DNA from 3 places in the Rahnella sp. PD12R genome. Region 1 is predicted to be linked to each of the others. Evidence: predicted binding sites of a transcription regulator. Region 1 holds the regulator's gene; each other region holds the start of a gene.
What was found. The regulator PurR, encoded in region 1, represses purine synthesis genes. The targets are predictions, from matches to a motif close to CANGCAAACGTTTGCNTG.

Region 2: pyrD (quinone-dependent dihydroorotate dehydrogenase) is a predicted target of PurR. The motif match lies at 2,204-2,221, and genes of this name have one in related genera.
Region 3: purT (formate-dependent phosphoribosylglycinamide formyltransferase) is a predicted target of PurR. The motif match lies at 2,691-2,708, and genes of this name have one in related genera.

Annotation. Positions count from the first base shown of each region.
Region 1 covers NZ_JAHTMS010000011.1:46,965-51,209, forward strand. The annotation lists gene punR (DNA-binding transcriptional activator PunR) at 120-1,025, shown strand; gene purR (HTH-type transcriptional repressor PurR) at 1,063-2,088, opposite strand; gene KWG64_RS25910 (YnhF family membrane protein) at 2,422-2,511, shown strand; gene KWG64_RS19920 (C40 family peptidase) at 2,677-3,579, opposite strand; gene KWG64_RS19925 (Grx4 family monothiol glutaredoxin) at 4,043-4,245, shown strand, end outside.
Region 2 covers NZ_JAHTMS010000002.1:547,379-551,623, forward strand. The annotation lists gene KWG64_RS06625 (YcbX family protein) at 1-300, shown strand, start outside; gene KWG64_RS06630 (cell division protein ZapC) at 349-894, opposite strand; gene pyrD (quinone-dependent dihydroorotate dehydrogenase) at 1,091-2,101, opposite strand; gene ssuE (NADPH-dependent FMN reductase) at 2,399-2,980, shown strand; gene KWG64_RS06645 (sulfonate ABC transporter substrate-binding protein) at 2,999-3,973, shown strand; gene ssuD (FMNH2-dependent alkanesulfonate monooxygenase) at 4,031-4,245, shown strand, end outside.
Region 3 covers NZ_JAHTMS010000009.1:164,382-168,626, forward strand. The annotation lists gene pabB (aminodeoxychorismate synthase component 1) at 1-1,016, opposite strand, end outside; gene KWG64_RS18310 (YoaH family protein) at 1,177-1,356, shown strand; gene purT (formate-dependent phosphoribosylglycinamide formyltransferase) at 1,442-2,620, opposite strand; gene dbpA (ATP-dependent RNA helicase DbpA) at 2,880-4,245, shown strand, end outside.

The DNA.
Region 1 (4,245 bases):
ATTTATTGCAGATGATTTGACGCGGAAATCGTATCGGATGCGGAGTTTAACGCTTTGATAACAGGCTTGTGAAACGCTAATATTTGCAATCTGCTATCAAAAATATTGAAGGCTAAACGATGTGGTCAGAATATGCTCTTGAAGTGGTCGATGCTGTCGCCCGAACAGGCAGTTTCAGCGCTGCTGCGCAGGACTTGCACCGGGTTCCTTCTGCCATCAGCTACACCGTTCGTCAGCTTGAACAGTGGCTGGCTGTTCCGTTGTTTGAACGCAGACACCGCGACGTTGTTCTGACTCCTGCCGGTAAAGTTTTTGTCGATGAAGCACGCGTTCTGACAAAAAAAATGATAGCGACCCGCCGCCAGTGTCAGCAGGTCGCCAACGGCTGGCGCGGAGAATTACGGGTGGCCGTTGACCGTATCGTTAGACCCGCGCGGACGCGGCGGCTGGTGCTGGATTTCTATCGCCATTTCCCGGATACCGAACTCATCATTCATTCTGAAGTCTTTAACGGTGTCTGGGACGCGCTGGTAGACGGGCGGGCGGATGTCGCCATCGGCGCGACGCGGGCGATCCCCGTCGGAGGACGGTTCAATTTCCGCGATATGGGTTTTATGGACTGGCATTGTGTGGTCAGCGCACAACATCCGCTGGCGCAGACGTCGGGAACACTGAGTGACGATCAGTTACGGCCTTATCCGGCGCTTTGCCTGGAAGATACATCGCGGACATTGCCGAAACGCGATACCTGGACGCTGGATAACCAGCGGCGGCTGGTGGTTCCCGACTGGACGTGTGCGCTGGAATGTCTGAATGAAGGTTTATGCGTAGGCATGATGCCGGTTCACCGCGTGACGCCCTGGATTGAACAGCAGAAATTGCAGGTTCTGTCGCTGGAAAATACATTTCCGGACAGCCCGTGCTGCCTGACGTGGGATCAGAGCAATCCGTCGCCTTCGCTGGCGTGGCTGCTGGAATACATGGGCGATACGGAAACGATGAACCGGGAATGGTTGCGCGACTGACAAAAAAAACGCCTGCGGCACAGGCGTTTAATGAAAGTTAACGGCGGTAATCGCGGTACGGGCCGTCGGCCACGGAACGGCGCTCAACCAGTTTCGGATGCACTTCAATGGTCTGCGACTCTTCGCGTTTGCTGATAATTCTGTCCAGCAGCATGGTAAATGCCATTTCGCCCAGACGTTCTTTTGGCTGATGAACTGTCGTCAGTGCCGGCGAGAAATAGCGCGCATTACGCACGTTGTCATAGCCAATCACGGAAATATCCTGCGGTACGCGCAGGCCCAGTTCATCGGCGGCACAAATTGCGCCCATTGCCATCACGTCGCCGCCACAGAATACGGCCGTCGGACGGTTTTTCTGCATCAGAATTTTGTGCATGGCCTGATAGCCCGATTCCGGCTCAAAGTCGCCCTGAACGACCCATTCTTCACGAAGAGGAATATTGGCTTCCGTCAGTGCTTTCACGAAGCCCTGGAAACGGCCGCCGCCGGTGTTTCGCGCCAGCTGCCCCGGGATCACGCCGATATCACGATGACCACGTTCAATCAGATAACGTCCGGCCATATAACCGCCTTCGAACGCGTTATCGATAATGCTGTCGGTGAAATTCTTACGCGCTTCGCCCCAGTCCATCACAACCATCGGGATGGAGCGGTATTCTTCAAGCATGTTCAGCAATTCGTCCGGATATTCCGCGCACATCACCAGTAAACCGTCGACGCGCTTTTGCGCCAGCATTTGCAGGTAGGCCTGTTGCTTCTCCAGATTATTGTGCGAGTTACACAAAATCAGCGTATAGCCTTTTGAGAAACAGCTGTTTTCCACGGCCTCAATCACTTCGGCGAAGTAGGGCGCTTCACTGGACGTTGCCAGCAGGCCGATAGTTTTAGTGTTATTGACCTTCAGGCTGCGTGCCACGGCGCTGGGAGAATAGTGTAACTCTTTGATTGCAAGGAGAACCGCGGCTCGGGTTTCTTCGGCGACGAAACGGGTTTTATTGATGACGTGCGACACGGTTGTGGTGGAAACGCCAGCGCGCTTTGCGACATCTTTAATCGTTGCCATGTAAAAAATGACTCCTGTGCTCACGTGTTTCAGCACGTTAGCATTATGTTAATCGTTTGCTTGCGTGGATTTAACTGCTGACTTCGAAAAGGGCAGTGAAATCGTTGGGTGGATTCTTCAGAGTGAGGCGTGAAATGCTCTCGGGTGAAATCGACCGGCACACAGGCGTGGTAACCGACAATTTTCACTTATAATGCAGGAAAGTGGAAGTAAAATTGTCATGAACCTGTTGTCATTCAGCACAAGATTTTAAATGCGAATTGTGAGAAAATGCGTTGGCACACATTTAGTGTGGCTAAACGAACGCCACAATTTGATCCGTAAGGGGGTTTGATGGACAGCAACCTGAAATTTTCTTTGATCACTACGGTCTGCGCTTTGCTCGTGATTATTGCTTTCAGCTTCACCGCAGTGATGAACTGATTTGCGTGAAAGCCGCAATAAAAAAGGGCGATTACCTATAACAGGAATCGCCCTTTTCAATTTTACGCAGTCACCCGTTCCGCCGATACTCTTCCCTGCAGAAACTCTTCGTTAAATGCTATTCAATGGCTGATTAGCGAAACTTCAGACTTAACGAATTGTTTATTATCGGATCGTCTTAGGGGTCATTACCCGACGTGCGCCTACATAATGATCTTGCCAGTAATCGTCACCCAGTGAGGTGATCTTAATGTCTTCGCCGGTGCGCGGTGACTGGATAAACTTCCCGTTTCCTACGTAAACACCGACATGGTCTGCGGCGCCTCGGTTATTAATCCGGAAGAAAACCAGATCGCCGGATTCTAATTCACCCCGTTTGACCGGAGCCGCATCGCGCAAGTGGTACATTTCATTCGCTGTGCGGGGCATTTTAATGCGGATCAAATCTTTGTATGCGTAGTAAACCAGTCCGCTGCAGTCGAAACCTGTATTCGGTGACGTTCCGCCCCAGCGGTAAGGTTTGCCGACCTGGTGCATCAGTTTGGTCATCGCAGTTTGTTGTGCGTGCTGATAACGTTTCTTGTGTGTGGCGCTGAGCGTTATCGGTTTACTGTCTTCTTCACGTAACTTTTTGCCTTTGCGGTGGCGGCCATACGCTTCTTTTTTACTGGCCTTTTCACTGCTGTTTTTAGCGAGAGAGCGGGTTTTCGTTTGCTTCCCTGCTTTCGCCTCGGCCCGTGTTGTCTTGAGTGTTTTTTCTTTTTTACTCTCGGCCCGCGTCGTTTTTACTGTTTTTTCAGAAGACGTCTTTCGCTTAACCAGTTCAGTGCTTTTGACTTTCTTCTTCGAATTTTTTTCCTGAGTTTTAGGTTCTGAAACCGGCGCGACTTTGGTTTTCTTGCTGGTTTTCGCGGCTGCCGTTTTTCGCTTTCGGCGTTCTTCAGGCGTGACCTGGTTAACATGACTCTTTCGCTGGTCGGCCGCGACACGAGTCTGTGGCGACGCATGAGCCATATTCAGAAACAGCTGGGTAAAGAGCAGCACAAAAAGCGTGAACAGTAAGCGCATAGCTTCGTTACCATGAGTGGTAGGGTTAAACATCAGGGATGTCAGAGTATTGCCTAAAAGAACGAGACAAAAAAGCACGAATTGCCTCGATTCTAGATCATATTGTGAGAAAAAGTTAATAGCTTTTTTTATGTCGAAATAACCGCCATTTTTAGTCAAAAAAATAACCACTTTTCATCATGTTATTATTTAAGTTAAAGAATGGGATTTTGCAAATCTGACATTATCGTGGAACGGCAAAAATGTTATTCTCGATGAATCTTTAAATATGTGAGCCTTAACGCAAGCGCTGAAGATTGTTTAGGAAAATGCCAGTATTGAGAAAGACCCCACAAAAATTGGCGTTTTTATCTGGTGGCAGCCATCGTTACAATAGAAAGCATTGTGATTGCGCACCGTCTCTGTGTGCTGCGCGTGAAGAGTAATGACCGTGACAGCCTGTACCGGCTTGAGGAAGCAAGAAATGACCACTCCAACGATTGAAAAAATTCAGAAGCAAGTTTCTGAAAACCCGATTCTGCTGTACATGAAAGGTTCTCCAAAACTGCCAAGCTGCGGTTTCTCTGCACAGGCCGTTCAGGCGCTGTCTGCGTGCGGCGAGCGTTTCGCTTACGTTGATATCCTGCAGAACCCGGATATCCGTGCTGAGATGCCAAAATTTGCAAA
Region 2 (4,245 bases), on a different contig from region 1:
CGGCCTTACGGCGCAGGTGAAGTGGTTGAAAACGTCGACGCGCCGAAAAGCACTGCGCAGGACGTGACCATCAATTATCAGGGCACGCAGTTCACCGGGAATAATCAGCAGATTTTGCTCGAACAACTGGAATTGCAGGGATTACGGATCCCGTATTCGTGTCGTGCGGGAATATGTGGTGCCTGCAAAATGACATTACAAGAGGGAAAAGTTTCGCCGCTGAAAGAAAGCGCCGTGGGTAAAGACGGAATGATATTGTCGTGCAGCTGTATTCCGGCCTCAGATATTATTATCGGCTAGGAAGCGCATTTAACGCAGGGTCAGGCAGTTTTAACCGGAATAATGAACTTAAACTGCCTGATCGTAGACATCGCTGTCTACCCGGAATGCCGCTGGCATCAGCCGGTCATGCATCACTTTAATCGCATCGCCTAACACCATCCCGCGCCCTGCCACTGTCAGACGTTCCTGCGCCAGCAGGCACAGACTGGCGTTATCACCGGACTCAACCACCAGTAATGTCGCCTGCTCACCGCTTTCCATTACCTGCACCTGCGCAAGCTGACCGTTTGCTGGCTGGAAAGGACGATGTTGCTGACTGAAATGCCAGCTCTTTGGCATCAGCGGTTTTAAAAAGCGAAAAGCGACTAATGCATTTAATACTAATTCGGCGCGCTGTTCGGCGGCCAGTCGAATATGTTTGCACTGTTCTTCGAAATCAAAATACAGCGCCGCATCATCGACACAAAATGACATATCGCCGAAAGCATCCGGCGTTAACATTTTAGCGGGGAATCGGGAACGGAAAATCATGCCATTAGCGAGATCCAACATAAGCCGGTCATGTTCAGTATCAAAATACCAACGCCAATTATCATCTGGTTTGATTTTCATTTCGTCATCCTGTTTGCGCGATGCCCTCTGCCTGTTTGTTCGTGATGTTCTATTGTTACCCGATCCGATAAGAATAGAATTTTTTATTACGAACGGATATCAGACAAATCCTGAGCCTGAATAATGGTCAGTGGACAAAATATAGACGAGCCGGGTTAATAAATAAACCCCTGACTCGCCTTAAGGATGAAAAATATCAGAGGTGGGTAACAATATCTTTGATCAAACCTGGCCCGCGGAAGATAAATCCGGAATAGATTTGAATTAATGATGCACCGGCTGCCATTTTTTCACGCGCTGCCGTCAGTGAATCAATGCCACCGACGCCAATAATAGGCAGACGACCTTGTAATTCATTTGACAGCATGCGGATAATTTCTGTGCTGCGCAGTTGCAGCGGGCGACCGCTCAGTCCGCCAACCTGATCACAATGATTAAGGCCCTGGATCAGTTTACGATCGAGCGTCGTGTTAGTCGCAATCACGCCATCCATATTATGACGCACCAGACTGTCGGCTATTTGGATCAATTCTTCCTCAGAAAGATCCGGCGCGATCTTCACAGCAACCGGCACATATTTCTGATGACGTTGCTGAAGTTCAAGCTGCTTATTTTTAATCGCCGCCAGTAAATCATCCAGCGCTTCACCGTATTGCAGTGAACGTAATCCCGGCGTATTTGGTGAAGAAATATTCACCGCGATATAACCCGCGTACGGATATACCTTTTCCATACAGGTCAGATAATCATCTTTACCCTGCTCGACCGGCGTATCTTTATTCTTGCCGATATTAATCCCCAGGATGCCGCCAAAATGGGATTTTTTGACGTTATTCACCAGATTATCCACGCCGTGGTTATTGAAACCCATGCGGTTAATCAGGCCTTCTGCTTCAACGATGCGGAATAAACGTGGCTTATCATTACCCGCCTGCGCACGCGGCGTCACGGTTCCCACTTCCACAAAACCAAATCCCATTGCGCCGAGTGCATCAATACATTCGCCGTCTTTATCCAGGCCAGCAGCCAGCCCCAGCGGGTTCTTAAAGGTTAATCCCATGCAGGTCACCGGTTTGGCCGGAACGGACTGACGAATTAAAAACTCAAGGGGGGTGCCGGAGATGCGGCTTAACTGACGGAAGGTTAACTCGTGGGCGCGTTCTGGATCGAGCTGAAACAGTGCTTTCCTGACAAAAGGATAATACATGGAGACTCCTGGATTCCCGGTGGCTAGACGGGGCGGTATTATCGACTAAGCGTCGGGCAATTGGAAACGATAACCGGCGGATTGGCACAATAATTGTTTCCGTACGCAAACGATTACTTTTTATTTACCTTAATTTTACTTTTATCCCTCCGCGCCCGCTTCATCCCTGCTTTATCCGTTTTCAAACTATTCATAGCCAAAATTGAGATTTCCGGTGCGCGGCGTCCCCCTGTTACGTTTACTCCACTTTGTTAAAGAAAATAATGGTTCTATTACTTTTTGTTATAAGGAAGAGAGATGCGCGTTATAACAATCGCAGGCAGCCCGCGACAACCTTCACGTTCTTCCTCCCTGCTGGCGCTCAGCCATCAGTGGCTGGCAAGCCGCGGCATCGAGGTTTTCACCTATACGATTCAGGATTTTTCCGCTGACGATCTGCTGTTCGCAAATTTCGCCAGCCCGCAGCTCAAACAGCTGAATGCTGAACTGGCAAGCGCCGATGGATTGATCGTGGCAACGCCGGTCTATAAAGCCTCGTTTTCCGGTGCGCTCAAGACATTGCTGGATTTACTGCCGGAGCGCGCGCTCGACCATAAAGTCGTCCTGCCGCTGGCTACCGCAGGTTCGATCGGCCACATGCTCGCGGTAGATTACGCGCTCAAACCGGTGCTGGCGTCGCTCAAAGCGCAGGAAGTTTTGCAGGGCGTTTTCGCTGATGACAGCCTGATCACCGATTACCAGAATTACCCGGCGAAGCTTGATCCCGCACTGGAAGAGCGTCTGACCGAATCACTGGAAAACTTCTATCTGGCACTCAGCCGCCGCCGCCCGCTGGCGCCGTCTGTTGCGTCCCTTTCTGCCCAGGCATTGCGCGTTTAACTTTAAAAGGAATTAACCATGCCAGCATCCTTCTCTTTATTACGTCGCCTGCCGGTTATTGCCGGGCTGCTGACCAGCCTGACTTTGAGCGGTACGGCGCTTGCGCAGGAAAAAGATCCCGCGCAGTTACGCATCGCCTACCAGAAAGGATCCGTCGGTCTTGTGCTGGCGAAATCCCATCAGTTACTGGAAAAACGTTTCCCGGACACCAAAATCAGCTGGGTGGAATTTCCTGCCGGGCCGCAGATCCTTGAAGCACTGAACGTTGGCAGTATTGATCTGGGCGGAACCGGTGATTTGCCACCGCTGTTCGCGCAGGCCGCAGGCGCGGATTTGCTGTATATCGGTTCTGAACCGCCTAAGCCGAAAGCTGAAGTTATTCTGGTCGACAGCAACAGCCCGATTAAAACTGTCGCGGACCTGAAAGGCCATAAAGTTGCTTTCCAGAAAGGCTCCAGTTCGCACAATTTACTGCTTCGTGCGCTGCAACAGGCCGGGCTGAAATTCACCGATATCCAGCCGGTTTATCTGACACCCGCCGACGCCCGCGCGGCTTTCCAGCAACATGACGTCGATGCCTGGGCTATCTGGGATCCCTACTATTCTGCCGCACAGGTTCAGGGCGATGTTCGCGTGCTGACCGACGGTTCCACGCTGCACCAGACCGGTTCTTTCTATCTGGCACCGAAAAAATATACCGAAGCGAATCCGCAATTTATCAGCGCCGTTCTGGACGTGTTAACGCAGGCGAATGCGCTGACGAAAACCGACCGTGCGCAAAGCATCACGCTGCTTTCCCAGTCGATGGGGTTGCCGGATAAAGTCGTGGCGTCTTATCTCGATCACCTGCCGGACATGCCTATCACACCGGTCAGCGCGGAAACGGAAAAACGCCAGCAGCAAACCGCCGATTTGTTCTATGAAAACCACATTTTGCCAAAACCTGTTGAGATTAAAGATCGCATCTGGAAGCCCGCTGTACAGGCTAACTGATCACTCATTGAGCCGCCCGCTGAGCGGCACCCGTGACGAATTGAGAGGAGTAACAACATGAGTCTGAACGTATTCTGGTTCTTACCAACCCACGGCGATGGCCGTTATTTAGGCACTGAAGAAGGCGCGCGCGTGGTCGATCACGGCTATCTTCAGCAGATCGCACAGGCCGCTGACCGCCTGGGTTTTGGCGGTGTATTGCTGCCAACGGGCCGTTCATGTGAAGACTCATGGCTGGTGGCCGCCTCACTGATTTCGGTAACTCAGCGTCT
Region 3 (4,245 bases), on a different contig from region 1:
TGGACCGCAGGGAAAGGCTCGACTTTGAATAATTCGGGAACGCGCACGCTGCCCGGCGTGGCAACGCGGCCAATGTCATTTCGCAATAAATCGACGATCATCAGATTTTCCGCACGATCTTTTTCCGATGCCGCCAGCCGCTCAGCCTGATGTGCATCTTCTGCGGGATCCTCGCTGCGTGGCAACGTCCCTTTAATCGGGCGCGTCTGGATCTGTTGGTCTTTCAGCCAGATGAACCGTTCAGGCGACAGACTGATCACCGTGTTTTCAGGCAAACGTAGAAACGCCGAGAAGGGGGTACGATTCGCATTGTTCAGCTGCAAAAATGCCTGCCACTCCTCACCGGAATAGTGCGTTGAAAATCGCTGCGCGAGGTTAATCTGATAGCAATCGCCGTTGTGAATGTATTCCTGAATCTGGCGGAATTTTTCACCGTATGCCTCGCGGGTCATGTTGGACTGCCACGGCGCTTTGAGCCGGAAAGGCTGCGCGGCGGTGGCCTTCTGTTGCGCCAGCCAGTGCAGGCGGCCGGCAACATCCTGGTGGCAAATCAGCGTCACACGTTGCAGATGGTGATCGGCGATCAACGCCCAGTCATAAATACCCACCGCCATATCCGGCAGAGCGATGTCCTGTTCTGCCGTGTCGGGCAGCGCCTCAATACGCCGCCCTAAATCATAGCCAAACAGCCCGAGCGCGCCGCCCAGAAACGGAAAATCAGGCGAGCTTTCCGCCTGCAAACCGGATGCCGAAAGGTATTCTTCCAGCAGGGCAAACGGATCGTCTGTCCGTGACGTTATTTCACCGTTTTGCTCAACTTGCGTGATATCACCGCGCGTCGTCAGCGTGACCAGCGGATCCGCCACCAGAATATCAAAGCGATTATGCTGATGCAGCGCAGAGCCGGAATGCAAAAGCATGGCCCACGGTAAAGCTGAGAGCGCAGAAAATTGCTCGGACAGCGCATCGGTATGATAAGGCAAAGTATGAAAATTTACGGAACGGGTGGATTGCATGGCAGGTAAGAGCTTCCGGGCGCAATTAAAACGTATTATAGCGTCGATCCTAACATAGATTCGGCTGCCTGAAAGCAGCACAGGCGATTTGCAGCAATAAGGCGTATACTGTGCAACCCCGCAGCCTGCGGGCCGGTTTAACGTACAACAGGAATCTCCCATGCTGACAGGTATGCCTTCATTATCACATTCCGAACAAGAACAGGCCGCCGATCGTATCCGCCAGTTAATGGAAACCGGAATGAGCAGCGGCGAAGCCATTGCAACCGTTGCGGAAGAAATCCGTGAAACGCACAAAGGCGATCGCGTGACCGTTATCTTTGATGACGAAGACGAGTAAATTTCTGCCCTGATAAGTCCATATCGGGCATAAAAAAAACCGGACCCTTTGCGGAGTCCGGTTTTTTTTCATCTTTATTCAGGCATCAGCCTTTAACGGTAACCGCCGCTGCGGCTTGTTTTGCCTGCTCAACCGCGTCTTCAACGTTATCGGCAATCGCCAGCGTCACACCCAGACGGCGTTTGCCACTGATTTCCGGTTTACCGAACAGACGGATCTGGTTGAAACCGGTCAGCGCGTTTTCCAGCCCGCTGAAAGAAACGTTGCTGCTGGTCAGTTCCGGCAGGATAACCGCGGAAGCCGACGGGCCGAACTGGCGGATTTTCCCAACCGGCAGACCTAAGAATGCGCGAACGTGCAGGGCGAACTCGGACATATCCTGAGAAATCAGCGTGACCATTCCGGTGTCGTGTGGACGCGGTGAAACTTCGCTGAAAATCACTTCATCGCCACAGACAAACAGCTCAACGCCAAACAGCCCTTTGCCGCCCAGCGCCTTCACCACTTTCTCCGCGATATCTTTCGCGCGCTGCAATGCCAGTTCGGTCATTTGCTGCGGCTGCCAGGATTCGCGGTAATCGCCATCTTCCTGACGATGCCCGATTGGCGCGCAGAAATGAATGCCGTCAATGGCGCTGATAGTCAGCAGCGTAATTTCAAAATCAAACTTCACCAGACCTTCAACAATGACGCGTCCTCCACCGGCACGGCCACCTTGCTGGGCATAATCCCAGGCTGTCTGTAACTGCTCAGCGCTGCGGATCAGGCTCTGGCCTTTACCGGATGAACTCATCACCGGCTTGATGATGCACGGATAACCGATTGCGTCGACGGCCTGACGGAAAGACGCTTCGTCGTCAGCAAACTGATACGTCGATGTCGGGAGTTTGAGGGTTTCCGCGGCCAGACGGCGGATGCCTTCACGGTTCATGGTCAGACGCGTCGCTTCGGCGCACGGCACCACGTTATGGCCCTGTTTTTCCAGCTCAACCAGCATGCTGGTGGCGATAGCTTCAATTTCCGGCACGATAAAATCAGGGCGTTCGCTTTCAATAACGGCTTTCAGCGCATCGCCATCGAGCATGTTAATGACATGGCTGCGGTGAGCGACCTGCATCGCGGGTGCATCCGCATAGCGATCGACGGCGATCACCTCCAGACCCAGGCGCTGACATTCGATCGCCACTTCTTTACCCAGCTCGCCAGAGCCTAACAACATGACGCGGGTGGCGCCGGTGCGCAGTGCAGTACCAATGGTTAACATAGCTTCGTACCCAGATCTTTGATGAAGGAAAGTAAGAATTTCGCGGCGCAGTATATCTGAAATTATCAGGGACGAAAACGATTGCGCGGCGTGTTTGAAAAATTCCCTGTCTACGTAAGAAGGGGATTTACAGGATTTTTTAAGCCGGTTTTCTGCTGTTTAAGGCAGTCTGCGGGCGTCTCTGTTATCATTTAGCAAACCATGGCGCCAGATCTCCTGCCGCTGCCCCGATTTTTGCCTCACATAAAGAGTTATCGCCTTGAGCACGCATTCCTTTTCTGTCCTGACATTGCCCGCTGAGCAACTTTCCAACCTGAATGAACTGGGTTACACCGAAATGACCCCGATTCAGGAAGCCTCTTTGCCCGCTATCCTGCAAGGTCAGGACGTCCGCGCCAAAGCCAAAACCGGCAGTGGTAAAACAGCCGCTTTCGGCATTGGTTTGCTGAACAGCATCACTGTTTCACAGTTTGTGGCGCAGGCGCTGGTGCTTTGCCCGACGCGCGAACTGGCCGATCAGGTCAGTAAAGAATTACGTCGTCTGGCGCGTTTTACCCAGAACATCAAAATCCTGACCCTTTGCGGCGGCCAGTCAATCGGCCCTCAGAACGAATCGCTGGTTCGTCAGCCGCACATCGTGGTCGGCACGCCGGGCCGTATTCAGGAACACCTGCGCAAAGGCACGCTGAAGCTGGATGATCTCAAAGTGCTGGTGCTCGATGAAGCCGACCGCATGCTGGACATGGGTTTTAGTGAAGATATTGAAGATGTGGTCAGCTATACGCCGCAAACCCGCCAGACGCTGCTGTTCTCCGCGACGTATCCGGACGGCATTGAACGCATCAGCTCCAAATTCCAGCGCGAGCCGCTGAAAGTGGAAATTGAAGGCGAAGATGATGTGGCAGACATCAAGCAGGTGTTTATCGAAGCGGATAAACATCAGCGTTTATCCCTGCTGGCGGCGGTGTTGTACCAGCATCAGCCGACATCGTGCGTAGTGTTCTGTAATACCAAGCGCGACTGCCAGGAAGTGTGTGACGCACTGGCTGGCAAAGGGATCAGCGCGCTGGCGCTGAACGGCGACCTCGAGCAGCGTGACCGTGACCGAGTACTGGTGCGTTTCTCCAACGGCAGCTGTCGTGTGCTGGTCGCAACAGACGTTGCGGCGCGCGGTCTGGACATCAAACAGTTAGGTCTGGTCATTAACTATGAACTGTCTTTCGACCCGGAAGTTCACGTTCACCGTGTAGGCCGTACAGGGCGCGCGGGAACCAGCGGTCTTGCGGTCAGTCTGGTGACTCCGCAGGAAATGCCACGTGTGACGGCGCTCGAAGATTACACCCGTCAGCGGTTCACCTGGCAACCTGCCGCGCAGGCACTGGCGGCAACGCCAGTGGCGCTGGATGCTGAAATGGCCACGCTGTGCATCGACGGTGGCCGTAAAGCCAAAATCCGTCCCGGCGATATACTCGGCGCGCTGACCGGCGATGCCGGGCTGACCGCGGCAGAAGTCGGTAAAATTGATATGTTCCCGATCCACGCTTACGTTGCTATCCGTCAGAAGAGTGCGAAGAAAGCCCTGCAACGCCTGCAGGAAGGGAAAATCAAAGGCAAAAACTGCAAAG